DNA from 4 places in the Bradyrhizobium zhanjiangense genome. Region 4 is predicted to be linked to each of the others. Evidence: predicted binding sites of a transcription regulator. Region 4 holds the regulator's gene; each other region holds the start of a gene.
What was found. The regulator LexA, encoded in region 4, represses DNA repair genes until DNA is damaged. The targets are predictions, from matches to a motif close to TGTTCNNNNTGTGTTCNG.

Region 1 (4,627 bases), 730 kb from region 4:
TCCTTGAGCTGCGCCGGCATCATCTCGCCGAGGCCCTTGAAGCGGTTCACCTCGACCTTGGCGTTGGCGTTGAATGCGCTCTTGATCAGCTCTTCCTTGTGCTTGTCGTCGCGGGCATAAACCGATTTGGTGCCGTGGGTCAGCTTGTAGAGCGGCGGCACCGCGAGGAAGAGGTGCCCTTCGTCGATCAGCCGCGGCATCTGCCGGTAGAAGAAAGTGATCAGCAGCGAAGCGATATGCGCGCCGTCGACGTCGGCGTCGGTCATGATGATGATGCGCTGGTAGCGCAAATCCTCTTCGCGATAATGCAAGAGCTGGCCGCAGCCGATCGCCTGCACGAGATCGGAGAGCTGGGCGTTGGCCGTCAGCTTGTCCTTGCCGGCGGAGGCGACGTTGAGGATCTTGCCGCGCAACGGCAGCACGGCCTGGGTCTTGCGATCGCGCGCCTGCTTGGCGCTACCGCCGGCCGAGTCGCCCTCGACGATGAAGAGCTCGGAGCCTTCGGTGCCGGCATCGGTGCAGTCGGCGAGCTTGCCAGGCAGACGTAGCTTCTTGCCCGCACTCTTGCGCGCAGTCTCCTTTTCCTGGCGCCGGCGCAACCGCTCCTCGGCGCGATCGATCACGAAGTCGAGCAGCCTGTTGGCCATGTTCGGATTGCCCGACAGCCAATGGTCGAACGGATCCTTCATCGCCTGTTCGACGATGCGCTGCGCTTCTGCCGTGGCGAGGCGGTCCTTGGTCTGGCCCTGGAATTCAGGCTCGCGCACGAACACCGAGAGCATCACGGCGGCGCCGACCATCACGTCTTCGGAGGTGACGGACGCGGCGCGCTTGCCCTGACCGACGCGCTCGGCGTGATCCTTCAGGCCGCGCAGCAGCGCGCTGCGCAAACCCGATTCATGTGTGCCTCCATCGGGCGTCGGCACGGTGTTGGTGTAGGAGGAGAGAAAACCGTCGGCATCGGCGGTCCACGCCACCGCCCATTCGCAGGCGCCATGGGCACCGTTACGGCCGGACTTGCCGGAGAAGATGTCGGGATGCACCAGCGTGTCGGCGTGGATCGCCGCAGCGAGATAGTCCTTGAGACCGCCGGGGAAGTGGAACGTCGCCTCCGCCGGCACGTCCTCGACGCCCTTGAGCAGCTCGGGCGCGCAGTTCCAGCGGATTTCGACGCCGCCGAACAGATACGCCTTCGAGCGCGTCATCTTGAACAGGCGCTGCGGCTTGAACGAGGCCTTGGCGCCGAAAATGTCGGTATCGGGCTTGAAGCGCACGCGCGTGCCGCGGCGGTTGTTGACCTTGCCGAGATCCTCGAGCTTGCCCTTGGGGTGCCCGCGCTCGAACGTCATGCGGTAGAGCTTTTGGCTGCGCGCGACCTCGACCTCGAGGCGCGAGGAGAGGGCGTTCACCACGGAGATGCCGACGCCGTGCAGACCGCCCGAGGTCTCGTAGACCTTGGAGTCGAATTTGCCACCCGAATGCAGCGTGCACATGATGACTTCGAGCGCCGACTTCTTCGGGAATTTCGGATGCGGATCGATCGGGATGCCGCGTCCGTTGTCGGTCACGGTCAGGAACCCGTCCGCGCTCAGATCGACCTCGATGAAGGTCGCGTGCCCGGCCAGCGCCTCGTCCATGGAGTTGTCGATGACTTCGGCGAAGAGGTGATGCAGCGCTTTCTCATCGGTGCCGCCGATATACATGCCGGGTCGGCGCCGCACCGGTTCCAGGCCTTCAAGCACCTCGATGTCGGCCGCCGTGTAATCGGCTTCCCCGTTGCCCCGCGAGGCCGTCTTGGCGGCGGACGCACGGGACTTTGGCTCGTTGGCGCCGAACAGATCGTCTTTCGCTTTGGTTTTCAACTGCTTGGACATATTTCTTGATACGTTTTGAGGGCCGCAGGAGCGGCGAATCGGTTAGGCCGACTATGCCACTTCTGACTCGGAAAGGTTACAGCTCGGCCTGTCGGGCCGTGTGGTTGGGAGCCAATCCCGGCGATTTTACGCCGCAGACCCGCCTGTTCCCGGCAATTTGACGTCCCGGCCGACCTTGGGGCGGGTTTTGTGACTTGATGTCACACAAGTCCTTGGCTTACCAGTCCTTTTCATCGAGCAGCACCTTGAGACAGGGCGGAAGGCTAATCTGGAATGGAGCAGTTTGCGCACGCCCTGGCCGACTTCGTGCGCGCTCACCAGGCTTGGGCGGCGCCGATCGTGTTCCTGCTCGCCTTCGGGGAGTCGCTTGCCTTCATCTCGCTGCTGGTTCCGGCCTGGGGCGCGCTGGTGGGGATCGGTGCGCTGATCGGGGTGAGCGGCATCAGCTTCTTTCCGGTCTGGATCGCTGGCGGCCTTGGCGCGGCGCTGGGTGACTGGGTCTCCTACTGGTTCGGCTACCGCTACAAGGAGAGCGTCGCCCAGATGTGGCCACTCTCGCGCTATCCGGAGCTCCTGCCCAAGGGCGAGGTCTTCGTGCGGAGCTGGGGCGTGCCCAGCATCTTCATCGGCCGCTTTTTCGGCCCCTTGCGCGCCTCGGTGCCGCTCGCAGCCGGCATCTTCGAGATGCCTTATTGGAGCTTCCAGATCGCCAATTTCGTCTCGGCACTGGTCTGGTCCGCGGCGCTGCTGCTGTTCGGCGACGTGATCGCGAAGCTGATGGAATGGATCTGGCGCCTCCTCTGAGGCCGTGAAACCTTGACGGGAACCGGATCTGGCCTTATAGCCGCGCGCCATGATCAACGCTGCGACCATTCTGTTCGCCCGTCGCCGCCGCCGCTCTTTAGCGGTTTGGGCGGTCGATCGCGTTTGAGATCATCGTCTTTGCCGCTGGATCCGGTCCGCGGCATTTTCTCTCCTGTCAGCGCGATCTGATCCGGCGGCTTCCCAAGGAGGCCCAGCAGGAGACCACGATGTACACGCCACCCTTTTTCAAGCAGGACCGCGCCGCGAGCCTGAAATTCGCCGAGGAGCGCGGCTTCGGCACCATGTGCGCCTTCGATGGTCGCAAGCCGGTCGCGTCCCCGCTGCCGTTCTATCTGACCTATGCCGCTGACGGCACGCCGCAGGCCGCCTTTCATGTCGCCCGTCACAATCCGCTGCTAAAGCTTGCGGGCGGTGATGCGTCCTGGCTGCTCGCGGTCAATGGTCCCGATGCCTATGTATCGCCGGACTGGTACGTCTCGCCCGATCAGGTGCCGACCTGGCTCTACCAGTCGGTGCATCTGAGCGGGCCGGTGCGGCTGCTATCGGACGACGAACTGGCGCTGCAGATCGACACGCTCAGCGACAAGTTCGAGAACTGGTTGCTGCCGAAAAAGCCGTGGACATCAGGCAAGATGACGGCGGGCCGGCTCGAGACAATGAAGAAGGCGATCGTGGGTCTGGTGATGACGGTTGAGGAGGTCGAAGGCAGCTTCAAGCTGAACCAGCACAAATCGGACGCCGACTATACGGCGATCGCCAATGCGCTTGGCGCCGGCGATGCCGATGCGAAGCAGATCGCACATTTGATGCGGCAGGCCCGGCCGCAAGCTTTTGCAAACGATACGAACATGCTCGAAGGGAGCGCGCCATGAGCCTCGCTGACACCACCAAAGCCCCGACCACCAGCGCGGCGAAGAAGCCCGCAACCGTCTTCGTCGACGGCGGCTCCGGCACCACCGGGCTCGGCATCAACGAGCGGCTGAAGCTCCAGGGCGACGTCGCGGTGAAGACCATCGCCGACGACAAGCGCAAGGACCCCGCGGCCAAGAAGGCGCTGATGGAGGAGGTGGATCTCGTCATCCTCTGCCTGCCCGACGATGCCGCCAGGGAGACGGTCGCTCTCGTCGACAGCATGGGCGCCTCCGCACCGAAGGTGCTGGACGCCTCCACCGCCTATCGGGTCGCGCCCGACTGGGCCTATGGCTTCCCCGAGCTGACGCCGGATCAGGCCGGCAAGATCAACGCCGCGAAAAAGGTCTCCAATCCCGGCTGCTATCCGACCGGCGCGATCGCGCTATTGCGGCCGATCGTCGATGCCGGCCTGCTGCCGCAGGATTATCCCGTCACCGTCAATGCCGTGAGTGGCTATTCCGGCGGCGGCAAATCGATGATCGCGAGCTTCGAAGACGGCAGTGCGCCGTCCTTCGAGCTCTACGGTCTCGGCTTCGAGCACAAGCATCTGCCGGAGATGCAACTCTATTCGAACCTGACGCGGCGGCCGATCTTCATTCCCTCGGTTGGCAACTACCGGCAGGGCATGCTGGTCTCGGTGCCGCTCCAGCTCGACACGCTGCCGGGCAAGCCTGGCGGTGCCGACCTTCAGGCCGCGCTGGCCAAGCGGTATGCCGATTCAAAATACGTCAAGGTGATGCCGCTGCAGAACGAGGCGACCAAGGGCGGCCGGCTCGAGCCGGAGGCGCTCAACGAAACCAACACGCTCGAGCTCTACGTCTTCGCCAGCGACAAATATCACCAGGCGGTGCTGGTCGCGCGGCTCGACAATCTCGGCAAAGGTGCATCAGGCGCGGCCGTGCAGAACATGCGCCTGATGCTGGGACTGCCGGAGGAGTAGCTGATCGAGCGTTGCTCGCGAGGCCAGTCTGGTGGACGAAGCGACGCTGCAACTTTCTACCCCGGCAAGACAATCG
Region 2 (4,627 bases), 4.3 Mb from region 4:
GGCCTGGACCATCGCCCGCGATCTCGCGCTCGATTCCGTCGTGATCGATCTCGACCTCGCCTTCGGCACCGCGAGCCTCGACTACAATCAGGATCCGGTGCAGGGCATCGCCAACGCGGTGCTGTCACAGGACCGGCCGGACACGGCGCTGATGGAGCGCCTGCTCGCCAAATGCACCGAGCGTCTCAGCCTGCTGGCCGCGCCCGCGACGCTCGACCGCGTCTACGATTTCGGCGCCGAAGCCTTCGACGCGGTGTTCGACACGCTGCGCATGACCACGCCTTGCATCGTGCTCGATGTTCCCCACCAATGGTCGGGCTGGACCCGGCGCGCGTTGGTCAACGCCGACGACATCGTGATCGTCGCCGAGCCCGATCTCGCCAATTTGCGCAACACCAAGAACATGCTGAGCGTGCTCAAGGCGGCGCGGCCGAACGACCGGCCGCCGCTGTACTGCCTCAACCAGGTCGGCATGCACAAGCGGGCGGAGATCGAGGTCAAAGCCTTCGCCAAGACCATGGAGAGCCAGCCGCTCGCGGTGATCCCGTTCGATTCGAAGCTGTTCTCGACCGCTGCCAACAATGGCCAGATGATCGCGGAGGTCTCCAAGAGTCACCGCACCACCCTTCTGTTCCAGAGCATGGCGAACCGCCTCGCCGGCCGCGGCGAGATGAAGAAGCCGAAGCGTTCGCTGGTCGGGCCGCTGCTGAAAAAGCTGAAGGGCAGGTCGGGCCGCGGATCCGCCCCGCATCGCAAGGCGTCGTAAGGCTGGAAGCGTCTTCGAGCGAACTGGCTACCGGTTCGTGCGAAGACAACGCGTCAAAACGAGAATCTACGAAGAGAAGAGCGTGGGCTATCTGTCCGCCCGCTGCTGCTTCTTCGCGAGCAATTGCCGCAGCGCCGTGACCTTTGCCGCCGCCTGATCCGGCGGCAGATCGGCCTTCACGATGGCCTCGGCCTCCGCCTGCTTTCCTTCCAGCCCCAGCACGAGCGCGAGATTGGCGCGCACGCGGGGGTCAGTGGGATTGCGCTCATGCGCGCGGCGCATCGTTTCCTCTGCCCGCGGCAGATTGTTCTGGAGCATGTAGGACAGGCCGAGATTGGACAACACCTGCGGCTCGTCGGGCACGATCTTCAGGGCGGTCGCGTAATATTGCTGCGCCTCCTCGTTGCGGCCGAGCTGATCGAGCGCCGCGCCCTGCGCCGACAGGATGCGCCAATCCGGATCCTCGGGCGTATGCGCACGGCCGAGAACATCGAAGGCCTGCTGAAAATTGCCGTTGTCGGCGAGCGCGCGGCCATAGCCGGCGAGCAATGCCTTGTTGCTGGGATGGGCGAGCACGGCCTGCTCCATCACCGCGACGGCCTGCGCCCGCTGGCCGCTCTCGCGCAGCGCCTTGCCGTAGGCGAGCGCAACGCTGGGATCGCCGGGCTTGGCGCGGTAGCGCTCACGCAGGGCGTCCATGTCCGGCCTGGCGTCGGCCGTGACGGTCGTTTCAGATCTGACGCCGAGCGCGCCGGTCACATCCTCGATGCCATTGGTCTGGCAGCCGCCGAGCACGAGCACCATCAACGCGGGAAGCAGGAATTTCGCCGAAGGAAAGGCGGCGGACGGACGCTTGGGCATACTCTGATCACTCGGCGACTGATCAGAGATGCTTACCCATTAACGCTAAAGCCCGGTTAAGGAGGCGCAACCATTAAGGCCTAATCGACGAACTCCGCGCCGAACTCGCAGCCGATGCGCCAGCGCAGGCGGCATTGGCGGGAATAATCGGGCGCGAAGATGATGGTGAATTGCGGCGGCACTTCCAGGAATTCCGCCACCACTTTCACGCCGCCATCCGAAATATCCGTGATCGTGCAGTCGCGCGGCAGCGAGCCCGCACCAAAATGGATCTTGGCCAGCCGGCTGCACACCCGGCGTTCGCTTCTCCGGCGATTTGCAAGCATTTGAATTCTTCACCCGTTAGATCACGGCCCATCCCGCAGCCCCAAGAGTAGCGGACATTCGTTGGAATGTGCTGAGGAGAGCCGCTCGCATTCGAGGCGTAGTGTCGGCATCGCGTTTACGGTCGGTTAGGGCTTGCTTGGCCTCGGAAATGTTCCTGTATTGTTCTTGCGAAGGGCGCCAGGCTCTGCTACCCCTAATTGCACGAGAGGGCAGGCTGGTTCGAGCATGGTTCAGCGGGTTTCTACCGTCGCCTTTGAGGGGATCGAGGCCCGTGCGGTCGACGTGCAGGTGCAGGTCGCCCCGGGCCTGCCGGCCTTCGCCATCGTCGGCTTGCCGGACAAGGCGGTGTCGGAGGCGCGCGAGCGGGTCCGTTCGGCCCTGATCGCCTCGGGGCTGGCGCTGCCGGCGCGGCGGATCATCGTCAATCTGGCGCCGGCCGATCTGCCCAAGGAGGGCAGCCATTACGACCTGCCGATCGCGCTCGGGCTGATGGCGGCGATCGGCGCGATCCCGCCGGATGCGCTGACGGGTTTCACGGTTCTGGGCGAGCTCGGCCTCGACGGGTCGATCGCGCCGGTCGCAGGTGTCCTGCCCGCCGCGATCGGCGCCAATGGACGCGAGGAGGGCCTGATCTGCCCCGCCGCCTGCGGCTCGGAGGCGGCCTGGGCGAGCCCGGACATCCAGATCATCGCCGCACAATCGCTCATTCAGATCGCCAACCATTTCAAGGGCACGCAGGTGCTGTCGCGGCCCTCACCGAAGGTGCATGAAGCCGCCGCCTCGTCCCTCGACCTGCGCGATATCAAGGGCCAGGAAAGCGCCAAGCGGGCGCTGGAGATCGCAGCTGCCGGCGGGCATCACCTCTTGATGATCGGTGCGCCCGGCGCGGGCAAGTCGATGCTGGCGGCGCGCCTGCCCTCGATCCTGCCGCCGCTGTCGCCGAGCGAATTGCTCGAAGTCTCCATGATCGCGTCCGTCGCCGGCGAGATCGAGGGCGGCGCGCTGACCGCGCGGCGGCCGTTCCGCTCGCCGCATCATTCCGCCAGCATGGCCGCGCTCACCGGCGGCGGCATGCGCGCCAAGCCCGGCGAGATCTCGCTGGCGCATCAGGGCGTGCTGTTCCTCGACGAGCTGCCCGAGTTCGATCCGCGCGTCCTGGATTCGCTGCGCCAGCCCTTGGAGAACGGCGAGGTCGCGGTGTCGCGCGCCAATCACCGCGTCACCTACCCTGCCCGCTTCATGCTGGTGGCCGCAATGAATCCCTGCCGCTGCGGCAATGCGTTCGAGCCCGGCTATGCCTGCAAGCGCGGCCGCATCGACCGCTGCACCGGCGACTACCAGGCGCGCATCTCCGGTCCCCTGATGGATCGCATTGATCTGCGCATCGAGGTGCCGGCAGTGACCGCGGCCGATTTGATCCTGCCGCCGCCGGCGGAAGGCTCCGCCGAGGTCGCCGCGCGCGTGGCGGCCGCACGCGACATCCAGCTTGCGCGTTATGCCGATGCCGGCCTGCCCAACGTCCGCACCAATGCCGAGGCGCCGGCCTCGGTCCTCGAAGAGATCGCCAAGCCGGATGCGCAGGGCGCCAAACTGCTGCGCGACGCCGCCGAGACCATGCGGCTGTCGGCGCGCGGCTATCATCGCGTGCTGCGGGTCGCGCGCACGCTGGCCGATCTCGACAACGCCGACAAGATCGGCCGCTTGCACCTCGCCGAGGCCCTGTCCTACCGCGCACTCGCGGAGGATGTGCGCCAGTTGGCCTGATCATTCCGCGCATCAACCCGGCGGTAACGAGTTTCCTTTACGCTCTGCAAACCATAAGCCCCATGTGTTTCCAACACGAGTTCCCGAGGGGCCCGGGCGAGTAGAGTGTCATGTTGCGTTTCAAGATCCTGGCCTCGGTTGTCCCCCTGTTGGCAGCGGCGGTGTTCGCCCGCGCTGAGATCGGATCGGTCTCGCATCCCTGCATCGCCCTCGGCGAGACCTCGGTCGAGCTCACAACTCTGTTCTGGACCGCCGGCGTGCACGTCGCCTTCACCGAGGATCCCGCGCAGGCCACGGTCCGGGTTCAGGTCACCGACGATGCGGACGCTGCGGATTTCGCGGTGGTGGACGACGGCCTCGGTTCGGAATCGGAAACCTGCCAGGCCACTCCGTCGACGCGCTTGGTCTCGATCGCGGCGCAGCCCATCGATGGCGCTCAGGTGATCTATCTCTCCACCGAAGGGCCGGCTGATTACCGCATCTATGTGCGCTCGAAAACGTTCTCGCAGCGCGAGGCGGCGGCGCTGATCGTCGGCGCCCGCGGCGGCCACCGCCAGCTCCAGGCCGCCTCGCTCTGAAGCATTAACACCTCGTCAACCCTGTTTGGAGGCGGCGCCGAAGCCTCAAACTGTTCGCAAGGTCGAGGCGACATCGTCACACACGGCGAGCGCGGGGTTTCGGACAAGAGTCGGGGTCGGTGGCGATGGGTCGGACGTTCCGGATCAAGGTGCGCATGCGCCGCTTCAGGCGACGGCATCCCCGTATCGCTTTCGCGCTCCGCTCCTTCATGATCTTCTCGGCGACGTTCGGCGCCGCCTATGGTTTCGTCTCCGGCAGCCGGTCCGAGAACTCCGGCTACGATCCGAATGCGTTTGCGATCGGCGCGAGCTTCCTGTTCGCCCTCGCCTG
Region 3 (4,627 bases), 2.6 Mb from region 4:
CGTCTCCAGTGTCGGTACATCGCCGGCGCAGGCCATCACCACGTCGGGCTCTGCGTTTGTGTCCTCCGTGCCCGCCCAGGTCCAGATGCCGATGCCGGCATCGCAATGCGTGGCCGCCTCCTGCATCGACAGCCATTGCGGCGCCGGCTGCTTGCCGGCGACGATCACGTTGATGCGGTTGTAGGTGCGCAGGCAATGATCGGCGATCCACAGCAGCGTGTTGGTATCAGGCGGGAAATAGATCCGGACGATATCGGCCTTTTTGTTGGCGACGAGATCGACGAAACCAGGGTCCTGATGGCTGAAGCCGTTATGGTCCTGGCGCCAGACATGCGAGGTCAGGAGATAGTTGAGTGAGGCGATCGGGCGCCGCCAGGGCAGATCGCGCGTCACCTTCAGCCATTTGGCGTGCTGGTTGAACATGGAATCCACGATGTGGATGAAGGCCTCATAGCAGGAGAACAAGCCGTGCCTGCCGGTCAGCAGATAGCCTTCGAGCCAGCCCTGGCAGAGATGTTCGCTGAGGACCTCCATCACGCGGCCGTCCTGCGCGAGATGCACGTCGTAAGATTCGATCGGCTCCATCCACACCCGTTCGGTCGTCTCGAACACCGCATCGAGCCGGTTTGATGCCGTCTCGTCCGGGCCCATGATGCGGAAGTTGCGCGCCTCGGCATTGAGGCGGACGACGTCGCGCAGGAATTTGCCGAGCTCGCGCGTGGCTTCCGCCACCATGCCGCCGGGCTGCGGCACCTCGATTGCGAAGCTGCGGAAGTCCGGCAGCTTCAGCTCTTTTTTCAACAGCCCGCCATTGGCATGCGGATTGGCGCCCATCCGCCGCTGGCCTTCGGGCGCCAGTGCCTGAAGCTCGGGAATGAACGCGCCGCCGGCGTCGAACAACTTGTCCGGCTCATAGCTGCGCATCCAGTCTTCGAGCAGCTTCAGATGCGCGGGATTCTCGCGGCAGCTCGCAACGGGCACCTGATGCGCGCGCCAAAAACCTTCGACCTTCTTGCCGTCGACCTCCTTCGGGCCGGTCCAGCCCTTGGGGCTGCGCAGCACGATCATCGGCCAGCGCGGCCGCTCGACGTTTCTGCGCCCATCGCGGGCGTGCTGCTGGATCGAACGGATGCTGGCGAGCGCAACGTCGAGCGCATCCGCCATGGCCTGGTGCATCAATTTGGGATCGTCGCCCGCGACGAACAGCGGCTCGTGGCCGAGCCCGCGGAAGAGATCGCGGATCTCGTCGTCCCGCATCCGCCCGAGCACGGTTGGGTTGGCGATCTTGTAGCCGTTGAGATGCAGAATCGGAAGCACCGCGCCGTCATGGGCAGGGTTGAGGAACTTGTTGGAGTGCCAGGACGCCGCGAGCGGGCCGGTTTCGGCCTCGCCGTCGCCGACGACGCAGGCGACGATGAGGTCGGGATTGTCGAATGCTGCGCCATAGGCGTGCACCAGGGCATAGCCGAGCTCGCCGCCCTCGTGGATCGAGCCCGGCGTTTCCGGCGCCGCATGGCTCGGAATGCCGCCGGGGAAAGAGAACTGCCTGAACAGCTTGCGCAATCCGTCCGCATCCCGGGCGATGTCGGGATAGATCTCGCTGTAGCTGCCTTCCAGGTAGGTGTTGGCGACCATGCCCGGGCCGCCATGGCCGGGGCCGCAGACGTAGATCACGTTGAGGTCAAGCGCCCGGATGACGCGATTGAGATGGGCATAGATGAAGTTCAAACCGGGCGTCGTGCCCCAATGGCCGAGCAGGCGCGGCTTGATGTGCTCGGGCCGCAGCGGCTCGCGCAGCAGCGGATTGTCGAGGAGATAGATTTGCCCGACGGAGAGATAGTTGGCGGCACGCCAGTAGCGATCGAGGAGATCGAGTTCGCTGCTCGCGTCGCGCAATTGTCGTTGACTTGTCATGTTCTTGCCGACCTTCACCCAGCGATCGTCACCAACATTGTTCCGGAGCGATTGATCCCTTTTCATGAAACGGGATCGCCGCGGCACCGGTGTTGCGTGAGGTCAAGGGCGCGCGCCCGAAGTTTGGGCAGCGCTACTGTGCATGGGGTTGTTTTCGCGTTTTTTGTTCTTGTTCTTGATTTGTTCCGTTCGGGTGCTATGTTGGCTTCATGAGTCGAGCATCTTCTCGTGCCCTCAAGCACCCGCCGGTCACGGCGCCCTCCGAGCCGGCGGGTGCGCCTTCTGATTTTCCTGCCGATTTTCCCGAGCTTGGCGTCGCCATCGACCGTGCGCGCCGGCGAGGGCGGGGTGCCCAGTCCAATGCCAGCGGCCGCTATGAGGCCGAGGCGCGCGTCGCCTTCGACGATGGCTGGCAGAGCCTGGAGGAGCTGCCGCCGTTCAAGACCACGGTCGCCGTCGATACCTCACGCAAGGTGATCACCCGCAACGATTCCCCCGACATCGGCTTCGACCGCTCGATCAATCCCTATCGCGGCTGCGAGCACGGCTGCGTCTATTGCTTCGCGCGGCCGACCCACGCCTATCTCGGGCTGTCGCCCGGGCTCGACTTCGAGTCGAAGCTGTTCGTGAAGCCCGAGGCGCCGGCGCTGCTCGAGAAGGAGCTCGCAGCCTCAGGCTACGAGCCGCGGATGATCGCGATCGGCACCAATACCGATCCCTATCAGCCAATCGAGCGTGAGCGCAAAATCATGCGCGGCATTCTCGAAGTGCTGGAGCGCACCGGCCATCCCGTCGGCATCGTCACCAAGTCGGCGCTGGTGGTGCGCGACATCGACGTTCTCGCGCGCATGGCCAAGCGCAACCTCGCCAAGGTCGCGATCTCGGTGACGTCACTCGACCCAAAACTTGCGCGCACCATGGAGCCGCGGGCCTCCACGCCGCCGAAGCGGCTGGAGGCGCTCAGGCAGCTCTCGGAGGCCGGCATTCCGACCACGGTGATGGTCGCACCTGTGATCCCCGCGCTGAACGATTCCGAGATAGAGCGCATCCTCGATGCCGCAGCCCATGCCGGCGTCAAGGAAGCCTCCTACGTGCTGCTGCGGCTGCCGCTCGAGGTGCGCGATCTGTTCCGCGAATGGCTGATGGCGAACTATCCGGACCGTTATCGCCACGTCTTCACGCTAATCCGCGACATGCGCGGCGGCCGTGACTACGATGCGAAATGGGGCGAGCGGATGAAGGGAACCGGCCCGATGGCTTGGACCATCGGCCGCCGCTTCGAGATCGCCTGCGACAGGCTCGGCCTCAACAAACGGCGCTCCAAGCTGACCACGGATCACTTCGCGCGGCCGAAGCGGAACGGCGATCAGCTCAGCCTGTTCTGATCGGGAAGTGGACGAGGGGTAGCATGGTTAGGGAACTCACCGTGCCGGTGCCGCGGCTGACCGTCATCACGCTCGGTGTCAGCGACATCCGCGCCAGCATCGCTTTCTACGACGCGCTGGGTTTCTCGCGCCGGCTGAAGGCGACCGGTGAGGCGGTCGCCTTCTACGATACCGGTGGTCCGGTGCTCGCCTTGTATCCCTGGGATCAACTCGCCGCCGAGGCGGCGTTGCCGGACAATCCGAGGCCGTCGACCTTTCGTGGGGTGACGCTCGCTTGGAACTGCCGGACGCGCGCGGAGGTCGATGCGGTGCTGGCTTTCGCTGTCGACAAGGGCGCAGCGCTGCTGAAAGCCGCGCACGAGACCGATTACGGCGGCTATGCAGGTTATTTCACGGACCCCGACGGCCATCCGTGGGAGGTTGTGGTCGCGCCCGGCATCGATGTCGGCGATGACCGGCGGGTACATCTGGCGGAGTAGGGCGGCTCATCTGAATAACGGGAATTATCTGGGGTTCCTAGTTGCGCTGGCGAAGTCCCTTGCGCACGATCCCGGCCATGATTCGAGACAAGTCCGCCAAGAAGCCGGCCAAAGACGCGCCAAAAAAGAACGGTGCGAAGAAGGCCGCGCCTGCCAAGGCCTCGGAAGCCAAGACGCCGGAAGCCAAGCCGTCGGAGGTTGAGGCTTTAGCCGGCAAGAGTGAGGGCCCGAAAGGCATCATCGCCGTAGCGCCGCCGAGCTTCCGCCGCGAGCGCGCGCTGATCAAGCGCGGCGTCTGGCCGGTCGCGGGCTGCGACGAGGCCGGCCGCGGCCCGCTGGCCGGCCCCGTGGTGGCGGCGGCCGTGATCCTTGATCCCAACCGCATTCCGCGTGGCATCGACGATTCCAAGCGGCTGACGGTAGAGGAGCGCGAAAAGCTGTTCGACAAGATCTGCGCCAGCGCGCAGGTCTCGGTTGTCGTGGCTTCGCCCGCGCGGATCGACCGCGACAACATCCTGCGCGCCTCGCTGTGGGCACTGAAGCGTGCCGTGGTGGCGTTGCCCGAGACGCCGCGCCACGTCTTCGTCGACGGCCGCGACCGACTCGATACGGAATGCGACTGCGAGGCCGTGATCGGCGGCGATGGCATCGTGCTGTCGATTGCGGCGGCATCCATCGTCGCCAAGGTCACGCGCGACCGGCTGATGTGCGCGCTGGCGCAAGACTGCCCCGGCTACGGCTTCGAGCAGCACAAGGGTTACGCCGTGCCCGAGCATCTCGACGCCCTCGACCGCCTCGGCCCCTCCATCCACCACCGCCGCTTCTTCGCCCCCGTCGCGGCCGCCCGCG
Region 4 (4,627 bases):
GCGGGCTTTGCCATCAAGAAATGGTCGGCAGCTGCAGCGCTGGTGGCGGCCGCGTTCTATCTGCTGCTGTCAGGCGCGGAGGTCGCGACGCAAAGATCGTTTTTCATGACGGCGGTGGTGCTGATCGCGGTCATGGTCGATCGCCGCGCCATCACCTTCCGCACGCTGGCGGTGGCCGCGCTGATCGTGCTCGCGGTCGCGCCCGAAGCGCTGGTGCATCCGAGTTTTCAAATGTCCTTCGCCGCGACGCTCGGACTGGTCGCGCTGGTGCAGATCGGCATGCCGAACCTGTTTGCTTCGCCCGATCATTCGGCGACAGCGCGCATCGCGCTATGGGGCGGCCGCGAGATCGCGATGCTGTTCCTGGCCTCGCTGATCGCGGGGCTTGCGACCACGCCCTACGCCGCCTTCCATTTCCACCGTGTCACGCCGTTTGGCGTACTCGCCAATCTTGGCGCGATGCCGGTGGTTTCGGCGCTGGTGATGCCGGCGGGGCTGCTGGGATTGCTCGCGGCTCCCTTCGGGCTCGACGGCGTGTTCTGGTGGCTAATGGGGATCGGGATCGACTGGATGGTCGCGGTATCGCGCTGGGTGGCGGCACTGCCGGGCGCAGTCGGCCGCATCCCCGCCTTCGGCATCGCGCCGCTGGTCGCGGCAAGCCTCGGGATCATCGTGATGGGCCTGTTGCGCACCCCCTTGCGCTGGTCTGGTGCCCTGCTGCTACTGGCTTCCATTGCCTGGGGGCTGTCGGTGCGGCAGCCCGATATCCTGATTGCCGGAGACGGCGCGAGCGTCGCGGTGCGCGGCCGCGACGGACACCTGCATGTGATCCGGACGAGCAAGGACGGCTTTCTGCTTAGGGAGTGGTTAGCTGCCGACGCTGATCCGCGCGACGCCGGGAGTAGCTCGCTGGCCGACGGCGTGTCGTGCGACGAGGCCGGCTGCGTGACGCCGCTCGCCGACGGGAGGCTGGTTGCGCTTTCCTTGCGGATCGACGCGCTGGCTGATGATTGCAGCCGCGCCGCGCTGGTAGTGACGCGGCGGCCCGCACCGCCCGATTGCGCGGCGATGGTGGTCGATCGGCAGCGTCTCACCAGCCAAGGCGCGCTGGCGTTGACGCAGCGTGGTGACGGTTTTGCGGTTCAGGCTGTGAGAGCAAGAGGCACAAGCCGCCCTTGGCTCCCGGCCGGCGCCGGCGAGGGTGATTTCGACGGAAGCCTCGCGCCGAAGGCCGCTACGGCCCGCAACCGGGACGCGACTCCGGCGGAGACCGACTTGCAGGCCGACGATTAAGGCCAGACGATTAAGAACAAATGCAGGAGCTGGTCCGGGTCCAGCCGGACTTCCGCAGAACATAAATCATACCATCTCGCCGGCCTCGGCCGGCGATGGCATTTTCAATCCTGGCCCGACCTGGTGGCCAGGGACGGCTCAGCCGATCGGCAGACGCGTGATCGTCGGCCGGCTGTCGGCATCGATCTGCGGCTTGTGCTCGCGCTCGCTGACCGGCTGCGTCACCGGCAGTTGCAGCACGGTTGCGTGCTGGCCTTCGACGAGCTGCGTCACCAGCACGTATTTGCCGTCGGGGAATTCGATCGCGTCATGATGGCGATCGGGAATGTGCGGATCGATCTTGCCGAACTTGCCGACGCGGGAGTTGATCGTGCGCGTCCAGATCCAACGATTGTCGTAACGGACGTTGTCGGCGAAGGCGAGCTCCGTTCCCGGCAGCAGGCAGACGGCCACGGTCGGGTCGGCCGCGGAAGCGAAGCCGCGCGTCGAGGTGCCGCGGAACGTTGTCGACACGATCGTCTCGCCGACTTCGGCGGGGCGCGATGCAACGGCATGCAGACTGTAGTCACACATCGGGTGCTCCTATTCGAAGATAGCAACCCGCGCCTCTTTCGGAGGCGCAAGCCTCTATCAGAGTGGAAGCACGTAACATTCTGCTTGGTTGTGGGCGAATCTGCGGCTGGCGTCAGTCGGATGCGATCACATTATCTTTCCCGAATCCAATAGGAACAAAGCTCGCTTCAGTGCATTTGGCGGATGCGAGCGTCAGCGGCCTGCGGGCGCCGACCATCCGGAATATGGCCAACTCGGCTGTGGCTGTCGCGCGACGGCACTTCGGGCGCTGCGGAATTGCTCACTCGTTGTCGCATGCGCCGACTTGCGGGGATGGTGCTGCGATTGTACTGCGAATGCTTGCGCTGCCGATGCAGCGATCAGCACAGTTGCGAAGGCGCTCAAAACGATCCTACGCATCGTTGTCTCCTCGATCTCTTGAGCCGCAAAGCGATGAGTGCTTCGGGCGGCATGCCGAGGACGTAGCGCTTGGAAAGGGGCCAGATAATCTGCCCAAGACCAGAAAGACTATCCAGCTGAAGCGGACAATCCGTCCGCTCCAATCGGAATCATCGGTATCGAATGACCACTGAGTCTTCTCAGTACTTGCGGTACAGTCCGATCAGCTTGCCCTGAATCTTCACCCGGTTCGGCGGCAGGATGCGCACCTCGTAGGCGGCGTTGGCGGGCTCGAGCGCGATCGACGCGCCGCGGCGGCGGAAGCGCTTGAGCGTCGCTTCCTCGTCGTCGATCAGCGCCACCACGATGTCGCCGGTATCGGCGCTCTCGTTGCGCTGGATCAGCGCCATGTCGCCGTCGAGGATGCCGGCCTCGACCATCGAATCGCCGCGCACTTCGAGCGCGTAGTGTTCGCCCGAGCCGAGCATGTCGGGCGGTACGCTGATGGTGTGACTGCGGGTCTGCAACGCTTCGATCGGCGTACCGGCTGCGATGCGACCCATCACCGGCACCGCAACGGGACGCTCGCCCTCGTCGGCGGGTGGGCTGGAGCTCGCGCGCACCTTGCCGAGATTGCCCTCGATGACGCTTGGCGTGAAGCCGCGGCGGTTGCCGGCGGCCGCCTGGAGCTCAGGCAGCTTGATCACCTCGATGGCGCGAGCGCGGTTGGGCAGGCGGCGGATGAAGCCGCGCTCCTCCAGCGCGGTGATCAGGCGATGGATGCCCGATTTCGAGCGCAGGTCGAGCGCATCCTTCATCTCGTCGAAGGAGGGCGGCACGCCGCTTTCCTTCAGACGTTCGCTGATGAACCGCAGAAGCTCGTATTGTTTGCGCGTTAACATCTCGACCAAAGTCCCCCGGTTGATGTCGTTCGATTGCGAGACGCTGAATTGGAGCGGCGAACCGCTACATCCTCGAAACAAATCATGAACGGACACTATATGTTCGATATGTGTTCCGCAACTGCTTAATTTTGCGTGAACACGACAAAGTTCGCGGAACACGTGTGGTGGATGCGCTCAGACGGGCAGGCGCAGCACCTCGCAAGGCGAGCCGGCTCCGGCCTTCGGCGCGAACGGCGCGCGCACGAGAAGTGCCTGTGCCGCAGCGAGATTCGCAAGCAGCGAGGAATCCTGGTGATGGACGGGAACGGCCACCAGCGTGCCGTCGTCGCGCTGTTCCAGACGTGCGCGAAGATAATCCGCGCGCATATCGTTTGCGCCCACATCGCGGCCGAGCACGGCGCGCTCATGGCGGTGATGAATCACGGATCGACCCGATACCGCACGAATCAGCGGGACCATGAACAGGAAGGCGCACACATAGGAGGAGACGGGATTACCCGGCAGGCCGATCACGCGCATCGCACCGAGCCGCCCATGCATCATCGGCTTGCCCGGGCGCATCGCAATCTTCCAGAACGCCATCGAGATACCTTCGTCCCTCAGCGCCTGCTGGACCAGATCGTGGTCGCCGACCGATGCGCCGCCGGTCGTGACCAGGATGTCGGCGCCGCTCTCGCGGGCGCGGCGGATGCCGGCGGTGGTGGCCTCCAGCGTGTCGGCGGCGATGCCGAGGTCGATGGTCTCGGCCCCCTCGCTGCGGGCGAGCGCGTGCAGGGCATAGCCGTTGGAATAGACGATCTGGCCGCGGCCGGGCGCGGCGCCTGGCATCACCAGTTCGTCGCCGGTGGCGAGGATCGCGACCTTCGGGCGGCGGCAGACGGCAAGCTGCGGGTGATTCATGGCGGCGGCGAGCGCGAGGTCGCGCTCGGTGAGACGGGTTCCCTTGCGCAGGAGCACGTCGCCTTCGGCGAAGTCAACGCCTGCGGGGCGGATGTGCCGACCGGGAATCGCGGCTTCCTTGATCGTGATGCGCGTGCCGTCCGCGACCGTATCCTCCTGGATCACGACCGCGTCGGCACCGTTGGGAACGACGCCGCCGGTGAAGATCCGCACGGCTTCGCCGGCGCCGACCGTTCCCGCGAACGGACGACCCGCCGCCACCTCGCCAATCACCGTCAGTCGGGAATCGATCGCCCCCGCGTCGGCCGCGCGCACGGCATAGCCATCCATCGCCGACATCGCTTCCGGCGGCTGCGTGCGCAGCGCCGCCACGTCGCGGGCGAGCACACGGTGGAAGGCTGCGTCGAGAGCAACCATTTCCTCGGCCAGAGGCTCCGCGCCGGCAAGCACGGCGGCAAGCGCATCGGAAACCGGCATGAGAGCCACGGCGAAAACTCCTGCTCGCGGACGAATTGGCAGGAAGCCTTCTAGCCGAGCGCGAGCGCAGAGGCAAAAGAGCAGCCGAGCGGAATGATCAT

Region 1: a site for LexA is predicted at 1,875-1,892, ahead of parE (DNA topoisomerase IV subunit B). Genes of this name have one in related genera too.
Region 2: a site for LexA is predicted at 2,104-2,121, ahead of XH85_RS01820 (YifB family Mg chelatase-like AAA ATPase). Genes of this name have one in related genera too.
Region 3: a site for LexA is predicted at 2,085-2,102, ahead of XH85_RS35210 (PA0069 family radical SAM protein). Genes of this name have one in related genera too.

What each region holds. Positions count from the first base shown of each region.
Region 1 is NZ_CP022221.1:5,423,954-5,428,580, reverse strand. It holds gene parE (DNA topoisomerase IV subunit B) at 1-1,874, opposite strand, end outside; gene XH85_RS25995 (DedA family protein) at 2,148-2,678, shown strand; gene XH85_RS25990 (FMN-binding negative transcriptional regulator) at 2,906-3,571, shown strand; gene argC (N-acetyl-gamma-glutamyl-phosphate reductase) at 3,568-4,551, shown strand.
Region 2 is NZ_CP022221.1:374,251-378,877, forward strand. It holds gene XH85_RS01805 (CpaE/TadZ family protein) at 1-766, shown strand, start outside; gene XH85_RS01810 (tetratricopeptide repeat protein) at 854-1,627, opposite strand; gene XH85_RS01815 (PilZ domain-containing protein) at 1,708-1,953, opposite strand; gene XH85_RS01820 (YifB family Mg chelatase-like AAA ATPase) at 2,180-3,718, shown strand; gene XH85_RS01825 (hypothetical protein) at 3,829-4,296, shown strand; gene XH85_RS01830 (ATP-binding protein) at 4,422-4,627, shown strand, end outside.
Region 3 is NZ_CP022221.1:7,324,885-7,329,511, reverse strand. It holds gene XH85_RS35215 (phosphoketolase family protein) at 1-1,914, opposite strand, end outside; gene XH85_RS35210 (PA0069 family radical SAM protein) at 2,124-3,299, shown strand; gene XH85_RS35205 (VOC family protein) at 3,323-3,778, shown strand; gene XH85_RS35200 (ribonuclease HII) at 3,856-4,627, shown strand, end outside.
Region 4 is NZ_CP022221.1:4,697,196-4,701,822, forward strand. It holds gene XH85_RS22425 (ComEC/Rec2 family competence protein) at 1-1,293, shown strand, start outside; gene XH85_RS45260 (hypothetical protein) at 1,432-1,866, opposite strand; gene lexA (transcriptional repressor LexA) at 2,445-3,146, opposite strand; gene XH85_RS22445 (molybdopterin molybdotransferase MoeA) at 3,324-4,535, opposite strand.